DNA from 3 places in the Stenotrophomonas sp. SAU14A_NAIMI4_8 genome. Region 1 is predicted to be linked to each of the others. Evidence: predicted binding sites of a transcription regulator. Region 1 holds the regulator's gene; each other region holds the start of a gene.
What was found. The regulator FliA, encoded in region 1, starts transcription of late flagellar genes. The targets are predictions, from matches to a motif close to TAAAGTTTNNCNNNCNNNGGCCGATAA.
Positions count from the first base shown of each region.

Region 2: a site for FliA is predicted at 3,614-3,640, ahead of C1930_RS19885 (GGDEF domain-containing protein). Genes of this name have one in related genera too.
Region 3: a site for FliA is predicted at 2,446-2,472, ahead of C1930_RS20665 (methyl-accepting chemotaxis protein). Genes of this name have one in related genera too.

Region 1 is NZ_CP025999.1:2,102,224-2,107,358, forward strand. Features, by position in the region: gene C1930_RS09695 (chemotaxis protein CheA) at 1-1,300, opposite strand, end outside; gene C1930_RS09700 (protein phosphatase CheZ) at 1,303-1,908, opposite strand; gene cheY (chemotaxis response regulator CheY) at 1,908-2,300, opposite strand; gene C1930_RS09710 (RNA polymerase sigma factor FliA) at 2,320-3,063, opposite strand; gene C1930_RS09715 (P-loop NTPase) at 3,060-3,947, opposite strand; gene flhF (flagellar biosynthesis protein FlhF) at 3,934-5,135, opposite strand, start outside.
Region 2 is NZ_CP025999.1:4,422,233-4,427,367, reverse strand. Features, by position in the region: gene C1930_RS19900 (SbcC/MukB-like Walker B domain-containing protein) at 1-943, shown strand, start outside; gene C1930_RS19895 (TSUP family transporter) at 1,032-1,811, opposite strand; gene C1930_RS19890 (YchJ family metal-binding protein) at 1,895-2,287, shown strand; gene C1930_RS19885 (GGDEF domain-containing protein) at 2,291-3,571, opposite strand; gene egtB (ergothioneine biosynthesis protein EgtB) at 3,713-4,984, shown strand; gene egtD (L-histidine N(alpha)-methyltransferase) at 4,981-5,135, shown strand, end outside.
Region 3 is NZ_CP025999.1:3,894,395-3,899,529, forward strand. Features, by position in the region: gene C1930_RS20665 (methyl-accepting chemotaxis protein) at 1-2,341, opposite strand, end outside; gene C1930_RS17560 (NAD(P)-dependent oxidoreductase) at 2,671-3,549, opposite strand; gene C1930_RS17565 (PA2169 family four-helix-bundle protein) at 3,724-4,176, opposite strand; gene C1930_RS17570 (hypothetical protein) at 4,385-4,756, opposite strand; gene C1930_RS17575 (Ohr family peroxiredoxin) at 4,814-5,135, opposite strand, start outside.

The DNA.
Region 1 (5,135 bases):
ACCCGGGCAGGAACACCAGGTGCAGGCATTCCTCGCTGCTCAGGCGGGCGGCGGCTTCCGGGTCGATCAGGCCCTTCTCGCGCGCCTTGGCGCGCAGCTTTTCCGGGTCGATGCCGGCGCCGTCGTCCTGCACTTCAATGCTGACGTAGTCGCCTTCCTGCTGTGCCGACAGGCGCACATGGCCCATGCGCGGCTTGCCCTGTGCTTCGCGCAGGTCCGGCATTTCCACGCCATGGTCGATGGCGTTGCGCACCAGGTGCACCAGCGGATCGGCCAGCGCTTCCACCAGGTTGCGGTCCAGCTCGGTTTCGGCGCCGATCAGTTCCAGATCGACTTCCTTCTTCAGCGAACGGGCCACATCGCGGGCCACCTTCGGGAAGCGCGAGAACACCTTGCCGACCGGCTGCATGCGGGTGCGCATGACCGCCGACTGCAGGCGCGCGGTGGCGATATCCAGGGTGGACACGGCACGGTCCAGCTCTTCATCGCGCAGGCGGGTGCGCAGCGTCTTCAGGCGGTTTCGTGACAGCACCAGTTCGCCGATAAGGTTGACGATGGCGTCCAGGCGCTTGGTGTCCACGCGCACGGTGTGTTCGGCCTCGGCCAGCGGCTTGGCCGCGGCGGGCTTGGCCGGCGCAGCGGCAGGGGTCGCCGTCGGGCGCGTCGCCGGCGTGGGGGCCGGCGCTGCAGCCACCGGCTTGCTGCCGGGTGCGGCGCCGCCATGCAGCTGGTCCAGCAACGCTTCGAATTCGTCTTCGCTGATCAGGCCATCGTCGGCCTTCTTCGCCGGGGCCACGGCCGTGGGCGCGCCGCCGCCGTGCAACTGGTCCAGCAGCGCTTCGAACTCATCGTCGGTGATCAGGTCGCTGCCGCCGGCAGCCGGTGCCGCGGCCGCGCTGGCACTGGTCGCGGGTGCGGCGCCGCCATGCACGTCGAACTGGGCGATCAGTTCCGGCGGTGCGTAACCCGGCTCGGTGCCGGATGAAACGGCGTCGAGCATGGACTGCAGGTAATCCAGCGACTGCTGCGCCGCGTCGAAGTGGTGCGATTGCAGCACGGCCTGGCCGGCACGGGCCGAACCCAGTGCTTCTTCGGCGGCGTGGCACAGCTCGACCATGGCGGTGATGCCGAGGAAGCCGGCGCCGCCCTTCAGCGTGTGGTAGCCGCGGAACACGGCATTGAGCTGTTCGCTGTCCTGCGGTGCCTGTTCCAGCGACACCAGCTGTTCGCCCAGGCGATCGAGGATCTCCTGTGCTTCGATGATGAAATCGGCAGTGATGTCGTCGGCAACCGCGCTCATGCTTACAGCCCCAGGTCCGACAACAGATCGTCGGCGTCGTTCTGCGAGACCGCGTGGCGGTCCAGTCCCTTCAGTGCCGGCCCGGCCAGTTCCGGGTCGGTGCGATGCTGTTCCGGCGGCAGGCCGAGCGCGCCGAAGCCTTCGTGCACGCGGCGGACGATGCCGACCACGCGACGGATGATCTGCCCGGTCAGGTCCTGGTAGCTCTGGGTCAGGGCGATCTCGGTCAGGTTGTGGCGGATGCGCTCCAGCTGCACGTCCTGGCCCGGCTGCAGGCCATCGGCGCGCAGCTGTTCGGTCAGGGCGCGGCATTCTTCGGCCAGGTCCAGGGTACGGTGGGTGGCCTGTTCGGTCATGGCCACCACGTGGTCCAGGCGCGCGCAGGCGTCGTCCAGCTCGCCGGCTTCGTCGGGCACGGTCGGCAGCTCGCCCAGGGCCTGGCCCAGTTCGCGGGCCAGCCGCGAAAGGCCGCTCATCATCGGCTGGGTGCGCGCGGCCACCAGACTGTCGATGCGCTGGCGCCAGGCGCTCTCGTCGCCCGCTTCCAGTGCATCCAGTGCTTCCTGCAGGCGCAGGGCCAGGGCGCTCTTGTCGACCGTGGTATCCATCAGGCGCTGGCCGCCAGGCGTTCGAAGATCTTGCCCAGCTTCTCTTCCAGCGTCTGCGCGGTGAACGGCTTGATGATGTAGCCGTTCACCCCGTTCTGTGCCGCTTCGATGATCTGCTCGCGCTTGGCTTCGGCGGTGACCATCAGTACCGGCAGGGTCTTCAGCTTGGCGTCGGCGCGGATGGCCTTGAGCAGTTCGATGCCGGTCATGACGGGCATGTTCCAGTCGGTCACCACGAAATCGAAGGGCTGGCTCTGCAGCAGTGACAACGCAGCATGCCCGTCCTCGGCTTCGGCGGTATTGGTGAAGCCCAGATCGCCCAGCAGGTTCTTGACGATGCGACGCATGGTCGAAAAGTCGTCAACGATCAGGATGCGCATGTTCTTGTTCAAAGCAGAGTTCCTTTGTTGTTCAATTCTCGAGGCCGGCGTCGGCCGCCTCGAAGACTTTCAGTCGGCCACGCAGGCGCAGCACTGCCTGGCCATGGATCTGGCAGACCCGCGATTCGCTCACGCCGAGCACCGCGCCGATCTCTTTCAGGTTCAGTTCCTGCTCGTAGTAGAGCGAGAGCACCAGCTGTTCGCGTTCGGGCAGGTGGCCGATGGCCTTGCCCAGTTCGCGCCCGAATTCGCCGCGCTCCAGCACCTGCTGCGGGGTGGGGCCGCCCTGGGCGATGGTGTCCAGCTCGCCCTGGTCTTCGATGCGCGATTCCAGGCTCAGCACCTGGCCGCGCGAGGCGTCTTCCATCAGGCGCAGGTAGTCGGGCAGTGGCATTTCCATGGCCGCGGCCACTTCGGTGGCGCTGGCGGCACGGCCGCTGCTCTGTTCCAGGCGCCGGATGGTGGCGGCGGCATCGCGGGCGCGGCGGTGCACCGAGCGCGGTACCCAGTCGCCGCGGCGGATCTCGTCGATCATCGAGCCGCGGATGCGGATCGAGGCATAGGTTTCAAACGAAGCGCCCTGGTCGGCGTCGTAGCTACGCGAGGCCTCGATCAAGCCCATCATGCCGGCCTGGATCAGGTCGTCCACTTCCACGCTGGCCGGCAGGCGCGCGGCCAGGTGGTGGGCGATGCGCCGCACCAGGTCCGAGTGCTGCACGATCACGTCGGTGGCCGAGGCGCGCTGCACCTCTTTGTACTGGGCTGCGCCTTTCATGCGGTCACCCCGCGCTGCTTCAGGATGCGTTCCAGGAAGAATTCAACGCCGCCGCGCGGCTCGGTCGGGGCCTGCCAGCGCGCGGTGCGGCGGGCGATCTCGGTGATCGCCAGCGCGGCCGGACTGGACGGGTAGGCCTTCACCACCGGCTGCTGGCGCTGCACCGACAGGCGCAGCCAGTCATCCTGCGGCACGCAGCCCAGGTAGTTCAGCGAGACATCGGCCAGGAACTTCTCGCAGACGCGGGTCAGCTTTTCATACAGCACGCGGCCTTCGTTGGGGTCGCGCACCATGTTGGCCACCACCTGGATGCGGTCCACGCCACGTTCGCGCGACAGCACCTTGATCAGCGCGTAGGCGTCGGTGATCGAGGCCGGCTCATCGCAGACCACCACCACGGTGTCCTGCGCGGCCTGGCAGAAGGTCAGCACGCCGTCGTTGATGCCGGCGGCGGTGTCCACCACCATGATGTCGAGCTCGCGTTCCAGTTCGGAGAACACGTTGACCAGGCCCACGTGCTCTGCCGGGGCCAGTTCGGCCATGTGCCGGCGGCCCGACGCGGCCGGCACCACCAGCACGCCGTTGGGGCCTTCGATGATCACATCGTCCAGCGAGCAGCGGCCGGCCACCAGGTCGGCCAGGGTGAAGGTCGGGTTCAGGCCCAGGATCACGTCGATGTTGGCCAGGCCCAGGTCGGCGTCCAGCAACAGGGTGCGCTTGCCCATGCCCGCCAGCGCCACGGCCAGATTGGCCGACACGTTGGTCTTGCCCACGCCGCCCTTGCCGCCGGTCACCGCAATGGTGCGCACAGGGCCCAGCGGCTCGCTGCGGGTGGCCGTCAGCGGGAAGGTGGTGGTCAGCTTGGCGTACTCACGCGACGGCATGGTTCAACTCCGGGTTGCAGGGCATATCGGCCGCTCGGCGCAAATCTTCAAGGCGAAGTACAAGATTGGCTGCAGATGCACGGTGCAGGTCGTCCGGCACGTCCTGGCCGTCGGTCACCCAGGTGATCGGCAGCTGGTGGTCCACGGCCACCGACAGGGCGTTGCCGAAGCGGCCGGTCTCGTCCAGCTTGCTCAGCACCAGGCCCTGCAGGTTGGCCGCGCCGAAGCGGCGGACCACCTCGTCCATGTCGCCGAAGCTGGTGTTGGCCGGCAGCACCAGCAGGGTGCGCACCTGGCGGGCGGCGCGCAGCCACTGCAGCTGGGCGGCCAGCGCGCGGTCGCGCGGGCCCAGGCCGGCGGTGTCGATCAGCACCAGCTTGTAGTCCTTCAGGCGTTCCAGCAGCTGGTCCAGGTCGGTGCCGCTGTTGGCTTCGTGCACCGCGATGCCGAGCTGGCGGCCGTAGCCGTACAGCTGTTCACGGGCACCCACGCGCAGGGTGTCGGTGGTGACCAGGGCCACATCGCGGGCGGCGTGGCTTTCGGCGAAGCGCGAGGCCAGCTTGGCGATGGTGGTGGTCTTGCCGGCGCCGGTGGGGCCGACCAGGGCGATCACACCGCCTTCTTCCAGCGGATCGACCGGGGCGATCGGCAGCTTGCGCGAGATCAGCCCCAGCATCAGGCCGCGGCCGCGGTGGGCCTCGGTTTCCGCCGGAATCTGCATGGCCACATCGCGGGCCAGGCCGGCATCGAAGCCGTACTCGTCCATCAGGTCCAGCGCCGCACCGCGCACTGCGTTGCCACGCAGGCGTTCGTCGGTGAAGCGGTTCATCTCGCGCTCGATCACCTGGCGCATGCCGGCCACTTCCTGGCGCAGCTGGCGGATCTCGGCGTCATCCTGGGCCACCACGGTCACCACCGGCGCCGGCATCAGCTGCGGGGCGGGCTCGGGCTGCGGCGTGGCTTCGGCTAGTACCGGGATCGGCTGCTCGGCGGTCACCGCCGGCTCGGCGGCGATCACGGCGGCCGTCGGCGCCTCGGCCGTCATCGGCAGCGGCGGCGGCAGGGCGGCAGTGTCCTGCGGCTCGTCGTGCGGCGGATCGATCAGGAAGCGGGCGCGGTTGATCGGGGCCGACGCGGCGGCCTCAGCGGCAGGTGCCGGCGGGGCGACGATGGCCTGGGCGAACGGGG
Region 2 (5,135 bases), 2.2 Mb from region 1:
GCTGCTGGGCTGCTTCCGCCGCTTCATCCAACAGTGGCCGGAAGAATCGGGCGACTTCACCGTCTCGGTGGCGTCGGCCGATGATTTCCTGGCCCGTCTGGAACGCCTGGAGCGCGACGGCCTGCCGCAGCACGAAGAGCGCTTCTTCGACCTGCTGCAGAACCAGAGCAAGAACAACCTGCTGGCCCTGCAGCGCCACAGCGCCGAGGCCCGCAAGTCGATCGGCCAGCGCCTGGACGAAGTGAACGCCAGCCTGGAACAGGTGCCGTTCAACCGCGGCACCCTGTTGACCATCGAGCTGAGCGATCGCCGTCTGCCGGAAGTGGGCGAGTTCCACCAGCAGCTGCGTGAAGTCCTGTCGCAGCAGCAGACCGAACAGCGCGAAGTGGCCGAATCGCAGTTCACCGTGCTGCGCCAGCTGGTGAACCGGCTGGGTTCGCAGGAAGGCGAGGACAAGCGCTGGCGCGAACTGGTGCTGGACGTGCGCATGCACGTGGAGTTCATCGGCGTGGAACTGGATGCCGAAACGCGCCAGCAGGTGGAAATCTACCGCAGCGGCGCCGGCAAATCCGGCGGCCAGCGGCAGAAGCTGGCCACCACCTGCCTGGCCGCAGCGCTGCGCTACCAGTTGGGCGGCGCCGACAGCCAGCTGCCCAGCTATGCCGCCGTGGTGCTCGACGAAGCCTTCGACAAGGCCGACAACGAGTTCACCGCGTTGGCCATGAACATCTTCGACAACTTCGGTTTCCAGATGGTGGTGGCCACCCCGCTGAAATCGGTGATGACGCTGGAGCCGTTCATTGGCGGCGCCTGCTTCGTCGAAATCAGCGGCCGCCACGATTCAGGCGTGCTGCTGATCGAGTACGACGAAGAAGGCAAGCGCCTGAAGCTGCCCGAGCGCAGCCGCCAGCAGGCCAGCGAGCCGGAAGAAGCCGACGCCTGATGGGTACGCCGGGCCACGCCCGGCGGCTCTCTACCGCAGAAACAGCGTGCCAACCAAGGTTGGCACCTACCGGGTCATGGCGTCGCGCTCACGCGCCGCGGAACGTGTCCCACGCCATCCGCGCGATCAACACCACCACCAGGCCCACGAACAGCTTGCGGATGAAGGGCGTGCCGCCCTTCAATGCCAGCCGCGTGCCCACCACCGAACCGATGATGTTCGCCGCCGCCATCGGCAGCGCGAACAGCCACAGGATGTTGCCGGTGGGAATGAAGAACGAGATCGCGGCCACGTTGGTGGCCAGGTTCACCACCTTCGATGCGGCCGAGGCGCGCAGGAAGTCCAGGCCGAAGAAGCGAACGAACAGGAAGATCAGGAAGCTGCCCGTGCCCGGCCCGAAGAAGCCGTCGTAGAAGCCGATGGCCGCGCCGATCGCCAGCGCGATCACCAGCTCGCGGCGGCCGATCTCCTGCGGCCGGTGCAGGGCGCCGAAGTCCTTCTTCCACAGCGTGTAGCCCAGCATCGCCACCAGCAGTACCAGCACCAGCGGGCGCACCGCGTCCTTGGGCAACAGGCTGACCGCCGTGGCACCGGCAAAGGAAAACACGAAGGCCGTGGCGGCCGCGAACAGCACCGGCTTCCACGGGAAACGCACGTTGCGCGCATAGCGCCACGCGGCCGCACCGGTGCCGAACATCGAGCTGAACTTGTTGGTGCCAAACAGCATGGCCGGTGTCTGCTGCGGCAGCACCGTGAACAGGCCGGGCAGCTGCACCAGGCCGCCGCCGCCCACGGCCGCATCGACCAGGCCGGCAATGAAGGCGATCAGCACCAGCCACCACAGTTCGGGGGGAATCAGCTCCAGCACGGCCATCAACCACAGCAGCAGGGCGCGACAGCATACGCCCATTGCCGATGGAAGCCCGCGGCGGCCCGCGCGACAATACCGGCATGAAACCCAGCCCTGCCGAAACCTGCCCCTGCGGCCTGGCCGCGCCCTACGCCGCGTGCTGCGGCCGCTACCATGCCGGTGAAGCGGCGCCCGATGCCGAGCGCCTGATGCGGTCGCGCTACAGCGCCTACGTACGCCAGCAGGCCGAGTACCTGCGCCAGACCTGGCACCCCGATACCCGTCCGGCCGAACTGTCGCTGGACGATGCGCCCGGCCAGCGTACCCATTGGCTGGGCCTGACCGTGCACGAACACACCGTCACCGGCGCCGACACCGCCGAGGTCCGCTTCACCGCCCGCTACCGCATCGGCGGCGGCAGCGCGATGAAAATGACCGAGCACAGCCGTTTCCAGCGCATCGACGGCCGCTGGTACTACCTCGACGCGGTCTGAGGCTCAGCCCGCGCGGACGGCCAGCACGCGCTGGCCGCCATGCGCGCAGACCCGGTTGCGGCCTTCTTCCTTGGCGGCATACAGGGCCTGGTCGGCTGCCTTCACCACGCCGGCCGGGCGCGGGTCCACCCGGCTGTCGGCCAGGCCGATGCTCACCGTTACCTGCACCACGGCGCCGGCGCCACCACGGCCGCGCTGCTGCTGCCCGGCGGTGTCGTCACGGCTGCGGGTGCGGCGGTCGCGCAACTGCATGCGGCTGTCCTGGATGCTCTGTCGCAGTGCTTCCACCGCTTCGACACAGGCCTGGGCGGGCCGGTCCAGGAACACCACCGCGAATTCCTCGCCGCCGTAGCGGAAGGCCCGGCCGCCATCGCCCACCCGGGCCAGCCGCGAAGCCACCAGCTTCAGCACGTCATCGCCGGTGTCGTGGCCATGGGTGTCGTTGAACTTCTTGAAGTGGTCCACATCGACCATGGCGATGCTGTAGGTGCCGGCCGCGCGCCGCAGCGTTTCGTTGAAGGCACGGCGCCCGGGCAACCCGGTCAGCTCATCGCGGAACGCCATGTGGAAGGATTCCTGCAGCGTTGCGCCCAGCAACAGCAGCAATGCCGCCACGCTCAGCGCCGGCAGCAGTGCCGGTTGCAGGTAGATGCGCGGCAGCATCCACCACAGGCACAGCAGCGCCAGCAGCATGGCCGTGTGCAGTGGCCGCGGCCGCCGCCACGCCTGCCAGCCCAGCGCCAGCGTGGCCAGCAGGAACAGCAGCGCCGGCAGCTGCGCCAGCGCGTTCCAATCGCGCGGCACCCATTCGAAATGGCGGTTGGACAGCAGGTCGTGCATGCCCTGCGGCTGTTGCGCGGCCAGCAGGATGAAGATGGCCAGCACGGTGCCGCTGGCGATCGCGCGCAGCAGCAGGTCCTGGCGGCGTCGCCCGCGCTCGGGCCACAGCGCGTGGGTGGCGAACAGCAGCGGCAGCCAGGCAGAAATGGCGTGGAAGCGCAGCGGTGTCAGCGCACTCACACGACCCTGCCGCAGGTAGTGCGCCACATCGGGGTGCAGCACGCTGAATACCGCCGCCGCCACCAGCAACAGGCACAGGGTGCGCACCTGGTTGTACATCAGCGCCAGTCCGGCGCCCAGGCAGGCCAGCAACCACGGCAGCACGCGCTGCCCGGCACGGGCCACGTCCTCGTTGCCCAAAGTGGCCCACAGCACCAGCGCAACCAGCAGGGCGGGCAGCACGAACAGGTAATGCGCAGGCTGGCGGAGCGGATGATCGGACAAGCGTGGTTCCCGCGCGGTCACGAAGCGGCCGCGGCAAAGCCGTTAGCGGCGTTGCCGCGCGCTTCTTGAATACGCAGCCTGTGAAAGCGGTGCTGGTACGCCATGACGTGGCGCTCACCCACGACGGTCGAAGCTGGCCCCATGCACAGCGCACCTGCCGCCGTCGCTGCCGCGCAGCGTGACCTTGCCCGCCAGTTCGCCCGTATCCGCGGGAGAAGCCTGCAGCTGGCCGCGCCGCTCAGCGCCGAAGACGCAATGCTGCAGAGCATGGACGATGCAAGCCCCAGCAAATGGCACCTGGCCCACACCACCTGGTTCTTCGAACGTTTCGTGCTGGCCAGCCTGCCGGGCCATGCGTGCTGGGATCCCGCCTGGGACTTCCTGTTCAACAGTTACTACAAGTCCCTGGGGCCGGCCCATGCGCGCCCCCGTCGCGGCCTGTTGTCACGGCCCTCGCTGCAGCAGGTCCGGGACTATCGCCAGCACGTGGACGAACAGGTGCTGGCACGCCTGCTCGATGGCGATCTCGGCGAGCACGCCCTGCAGCACCTGCAGCTGGGCCTGCAGCACGAACAGCAGCACCAGGAACTGCTGCTGACCGACATCAAGCACGCGTTCTGGTGCAATCCACTGCAGCCGCCCTACGATGCGTCGCTGGCGGCCGTGGCCAGCGTGCAGACGGCACAGGCCTGGATCGCACGCGAGGAAAGCATCGTGGGCATCGGCGCAGCGCCCTGGCCACGGCAGGCCGCGTTTGCCTACGACAACGAATCGCCGCCGCATCGGGTGCTGCTGCCCGCCCATGCGCTGGCCGACCGTCCCGTCAGCAACGCCGAATACCGCGCCTTCATCGAGGCCGGCGGCTATCGCGAGCCGCAGTTGTGGCTGAGCGAAGGCTGGGCGCTGTGCGAAAGCGAGGGCTGGCAGCACCCGCTGTACTGGCACGACGATCTGCAGCAGGAGTACACGCTTGGCGGCTGGCGCGCGCTCGACCCGCATGCACCGGTCTGCCATCTCAGCTATTACGAAGCCGATGCCTGTGCCCGCTGGCATGGCGCACGCCTGCCCACCGAATTCGAATGGGAAGCTGCGGCGGCGTCGCAGCCAGCGGTCGGTCACTTCGCCGACGATGACCGCCTGCATCCGTACGCGGGGCAGGGCAGCGGCCTGCGCCAGCTGTTCGGCGATGTGTGGGAATGGACCAGCAGCGCCTACGGCGCCTATCCCGGCTTCCGTCCCTTCGCCGGAAACCTGGGCGAATACAACGGCAAGTTCATGTGCGGGCAGTGGGTACTGCGCGGCGGCAGCTGCGCCACCCCGCGCGGCCATGTGCGTGCCAGCTACCGCAACTTCTTCATGCCACCGGCGCGTTGGCAGTTTTCCGGCCTGCGCCTAGCCAAGGATCTTCCATGAGTACCGTACAGGACGCGCTGCAGGCGCTGACCGATCTCACCCCCGGCCGCCAGCAGCTGCTTGCCGATGCCGTGGCCGGCCTCTCGCGGGCGCAGCGACAGCTGCCGTCCAAGTACTTCTACGATGCGCACGGCTCGCGTCTGTTCGAACG
Region 3 (5,135 bases), 1.8 Mb from region 1:
ACTGCTCGCGCGAGGCGGCCGAGATCTCGGCCATGATCTCGTTCACCCGGCCCACCTGGCCCACGATGTCCTGCATGGTGCGGCCGGCGCCGTGCACCAGCTGCGCACCGGCACCGACATGGGCCACCGAGGCATCGATCAGCTCCTTGATCTCCTTGGCCGCGCCCGCCGAGCGCTGTGCCAGCGCGCGCACTTCGCTGGCAACCACGGCGAAACCGCGGCCCTGCTCGCCGGCACGCGCCGCTTCCACCGCGGCGTTCAGCGCCAGGATATTGGTCTGGAAGGCGATGCCATCGATGACCGAAATGATTTCGGCAATACGCTGCGACGAGCTTTCGATCTGTTCCATGGTCTGCACCACCTGGCCGACCACCTGCCCGCCTTCGCTGGCCACGCCAGCCGCCGACGCCGCCAGGCTGTTGGCCTGCTGGGCGTGTTCGGCGTTCTGGCGCACGGTGGAGGTCAGCTCTTCCATCGACGCGGCGGTTTCTTCCAGGTTGGCCGCCTGCGTTTCGGTACGGCGCGACAGATCGTTGTTGCCCGATGCAATCTCGCCGGCGGCCAGGCGGATGCTGGCGGCCGACTGCTGGATCTGGCCGACGATCTGGGTCAGCTGCTGCACGGTGCTGTTGGCATCGTCGCGCATCACCGCGAACACACCGTGGAAATCACCCTGCATGCGCGTGCTGAGGTCGCCGGCGGCGATCGCGCGCAGCAGCGTGGACAGCGCGGCCAGGTTGTGGTCGCTCACCTGCATCATGGTGTTCAGGGTTTCCACCATGCGGCGGAAATCATGCTCGAAGCGCTGGGCATCGCCGCGCACGGCGAAATCACCGGCGGCGGCAGCGGCGGCCAGCTGCTGGATCTGATCGTTGATCGCGCCCAGGTTGTCCTTGGTGGTGGCCATGGCCGCGGTGAACACCGCCTTTTCGCCCGGCAGCGCTTCCATGTCCACGCTCAGGTCGCCCACGGCGTAGCGCTGCATCACTTCCACCAGGCGCTGGGTGACCGCATTGCTGGACGCCACCAGCTGGTTGCTGTCGGCCACCATGCGGCCGTACTCGCCCGGGAATGCCGACGCATCCATGCGGTAGCTGATCTGCCCGGCATCGTGGCGCTGCGCCATCTCGGCCTGGGCGGCCATGACCGCCTGCAGCTGGCCACGCATGGCCTGCATCGCCTCCAGCAACCGGCCCACTTCATCGTTGCTGCGCGCGGGCATGGCCGAATCCAGCTTGCCGGCGGCCACATCGCCAGCGATGCGCACGGCTTCGGCCAGCGGACGGATCGCCAGGCGGCGCAGCAGCACGTACACGCCGGCACTCAGGGTCAGCGCGGCAACCACGCCCACCAGCAGGGTCAGCCACAGCAGCTGGCGCGCTTCGGCCACGATCACTGCATGCGGCACCACCACGCCCAGGGCAAATCGCTGCGGTGCGTTGCCGATCTTCAGCGGCACGTACAGGCGCACATTGCCGGCATCGTCCGGCTCGAAGGCTTCCACGGTCTTGTCGGCGGCAATCTGCTGCAGCATGGCGCGGGTGCCGGCATCGCTGCGCGGCTTGCCGATCTCCGCCGGGTTGGCCGCGGCCAGCACCACGCCCTTGGGCGACAGCAGCTCGACCCGGCCGGCGCCCATCGGTGCCAGCGTGGCCAGGTGCTTCTGCAGGGCCGCCAGCGAGAAATCAACGGTGAACACACCCAGGAACGTGCCGTTTTCCACGATCGGCGTGCTCAGCGTGCTCATCAGCACCTGCTGGCCGCCGATGTCGTAGGCGTAGGGTTCGCTGACCTTGGGCAGCTTGTCGCGGCTGGGGCCCACGTACCAGTCGGCAGAGCCACTGGCGCTGTCGGTGTAGTCGGTCATGGGCGACTGGGTCGGCTTGCCGTCCTGCCAGGCCCAGTAGCTCATGTAGCGACCGGTGGCGTCGTGCGCCTCGGTGTTCACGAATTCGGCGTCCTTGCCATCGAAGGCATCGGCTTCCCACATGGTGCTCTTGCCCAGCCATTCCGGGTGCGCGTGCAGCTGCTCGCCGATGATGGCGGCCAGGCTGGCGCGGTCGGGCACATCGCCGCGCGCGCGCTGGGCCAGGACGGCCTCGGCCATGGCGTCGTTGCTGGCAAAGGCCGTGCCCAGGTCGGCGGCGACCTTGCGTGCCTCGGCATTGGCCTCGCTGGCCATGGTCTGGCGCGAGGCGTTGATCAGGCTGCTGCTGGCCTGGCGGTAGATCAGGAAGGCGGTCAGGCCGAAGCACAGCAGTGCGATCAGCGCGGTGCCCAGCATCAGCTTGTGGGCAATGCTGCCGGGGCGACGGGCAGCCGTAGAACGGGAAGGCGACATGGAAGGATCCGCAGGTGATTCAGGACAACCGGCACCGGTGGGGGCACCGCGCAGATGCGCGATCCCTCGCGCGGGCCACCTTCCAGAAGAAGGCGCGCACCGGGTTAACGGCCGCGCGCCGCACAGGTTGAGCCGGACCGGGCGCCGAAGCTGAACGCGCTCAGTCTCGTGGTCTGGCCAGGTGCCCGGCGCGCGCTGGGCTTCATGGCCGTCGAGCAAGCTCGACGCTACGGGGGACGCCGGAGCGCGCCCATTCGTAGAGTCGAGCTTGCTCGACTGACGCGGTGGCGCCGGCGTTCACGGCCGTCGAGCAAGCTCGACGCTACGGGTTACGGCCGGGCCATCGCGCGCGGCAACACTTCAATGCTGCCGGCGGCGTACTGCTGCAGCACTTCTTCCGGCCCGTGGCGCGGCTGCCAGCCCAGCTGCTGCTGCAGCCGGCGGCTGTCGTACACCCGGTCGATCGACGGCGGTACCGACCAGCCACGGCGGTCGAACTCAGCCAGCAGCTGCGGCGCGCGGCGCGCCAGCACCTGGCGAGTATCAACGGCCAGCTGCAGGCAATCCTCGCGCTGGAACGGGCTGGCACCGCAGGCGATGTAGCGCTGGAACACGCCACCTTCGTCCAGCAGCAGTGCGGCATGCGCGCTGGCCACATCGCGTGCGTCGATGCCCCGGTGCAGGCGGAACAGCGCCATGCGTTCGGGCGGCTCCGGGAAACAACGTCCCATGCGCAGTACCCGCACGCTGAAGCTGTCCGATGCGGCCTGCTCGACCAGTCCCTCGGCCTGCAGCTTGCTGCGGTGGTAGATGGTGCGCGGCTGCGGCTGGGTGTCTTCGTCGATCCAGCGGCAGCCGCCAGGCACCACCGCGTGGCCGTACAGCGCCGTCGTGCTGGTCAATACGAACCGCCGCACACCCGCCTGCCGCGCCAGCTGCAGCAGCTGCGCGGTCGCGTCCACGTTCACCGTCTGGAACACCGCTTCGTCCACCAGGCCCACATGCGGCGCGTGCAGGGCGGCGGTATGGATCACCGCATCCACGCCGTCCAGGGCGCGCTGCAGTGCCGTGCGGTCAGTCACGTCGGCCACGATGCGCGTGGTGGCGAACGGGCTGCGGTCCAGCCCGATCACCTCGTGCTGCGCCGCCAGCGCACCAAAGATCGCGCGGCCGATGCGGCCGGAGCTTCCGGTCAGCAGAATCTTCATGGAATCCATTCACTCGACAGCGCCCGGAACGTACCGGGATGAAGCGATTCTAGGCAGGCCGTGCGACCACGGCGAGAGCAGCGCATTCCAGTTGTGCGCGCACGCACAGAAAGGCCCCGCCATGTGGCGGGGCCCGGGTTGGCTGGTGGGGGTCAGCCAGAAACGTTCAGGCGATCAAGCGGCCTTCATTGCGTGCTTGCGGGTGCGCATCACGGCGTGGCATTCCTGCACGTCCGGCAGCCACTGGGTCACTTCCTGGCGCACGGCCGGCGGCAGGTCGTTTTCCTTCAGCACGTCCTTGAACGCGGCCAGCAGGCGGTCTTCCGACTCTTCCAGCTCGGCTACGTAGCCGTAGTTGGTATCGCCGAAGGCGGCGCGCACCTTGCCGTAGAACTGCTGCATGGAACCGACCAGGGTGCCGTGCTCGGCCGGCTTGCCGCCGGTGGCCGCCACCGCGCCGCTCAGCGAGGTCACGATGCGCGCCTTGACGCCGGCAATGCGGGTGAACAGTGCCGACAGCTCGGCATCCTTCACCTTGGTGGCCGCTTCTTCATAGAAGGATTTGCCGTCGCGAGCGATTTCGATCAGGTCGTTCAGACGGCTTTCGATGGTGGACTGGGTGCTCATGGCGTGGCTCCGTTTCGGATCTGCGGGAAGGGGCAGCGGTGCATGACCGTTGCCGTGCGCAGCCACAGTGATCGAACGCGTGTGCGGTGCAGGTGAGCAGCGATTGATGCGGGAATCACGCTGTAGAACCGGCGCTGACTGCTTCACGCGGCGTTGCAGCGGCTTCACGTGATTGCAGCAATTGCAGTGTTCCAGCACGGGAAAACGCCTACTTCGGCGCGTCTTCATTCGCACGCGCGCTTAACAGCGCCTGCGCACGCGGTGACAACACGCATCCCTGCGCCTGCAATCGCGCAATGGCCCCCCGCGTGCGGCCCAGAACTCCGGTATTGGCAATGAAGGTGAATGCGCTTCCTTCAAATGCCAGCACGATGTTCTGCGTACTGCGCCAGTTCCGGTAGTCCACTTCGGCAATCGCGCTGTAGGGCCGCTCATGGCGGCGCAGCACGCGGTATTCCACACGGTCCGCGTGCAGGATCAGGCGCGGGTTCAGGCTGTTGTGCGCCAGCGCAAACCATGGCAGCGCGCGCAGTCCCAGGAACGCAGCTTCCAAGGTGACGGTAAGGGACGCAGTGTGCATGGCCCATTATCGCAGCCGCGAGCCTGATCACCAGGCAACCATGGCAGGGCGCAGCGTTCATCCCACGCTGACCCGCACCACGTGACTGATGCCGCGATGGAACATCTTGGCGTACGGACACACGCGTTCGGTATTGCGCACCAGTTCCGCCGCCAGCGTGGCGTCCATGCCCGGCAGGCACACCACGATCTCGGCGGACAGCAGATACAGGCCATCCACCGGGTCACGGGCAAAGGTCACCCCCACCTCGACGCTGGGCTGGTCCAGCACCAGGCCGGCCCGCGCGGCAACCAGCACCATGGCGCCGTGGAAGCAGCCGGCGTAACCGGCCGCCAGCAGCTGTTCGGGATTGGTGCCACCGCCGGGACCGCCCAGTTCA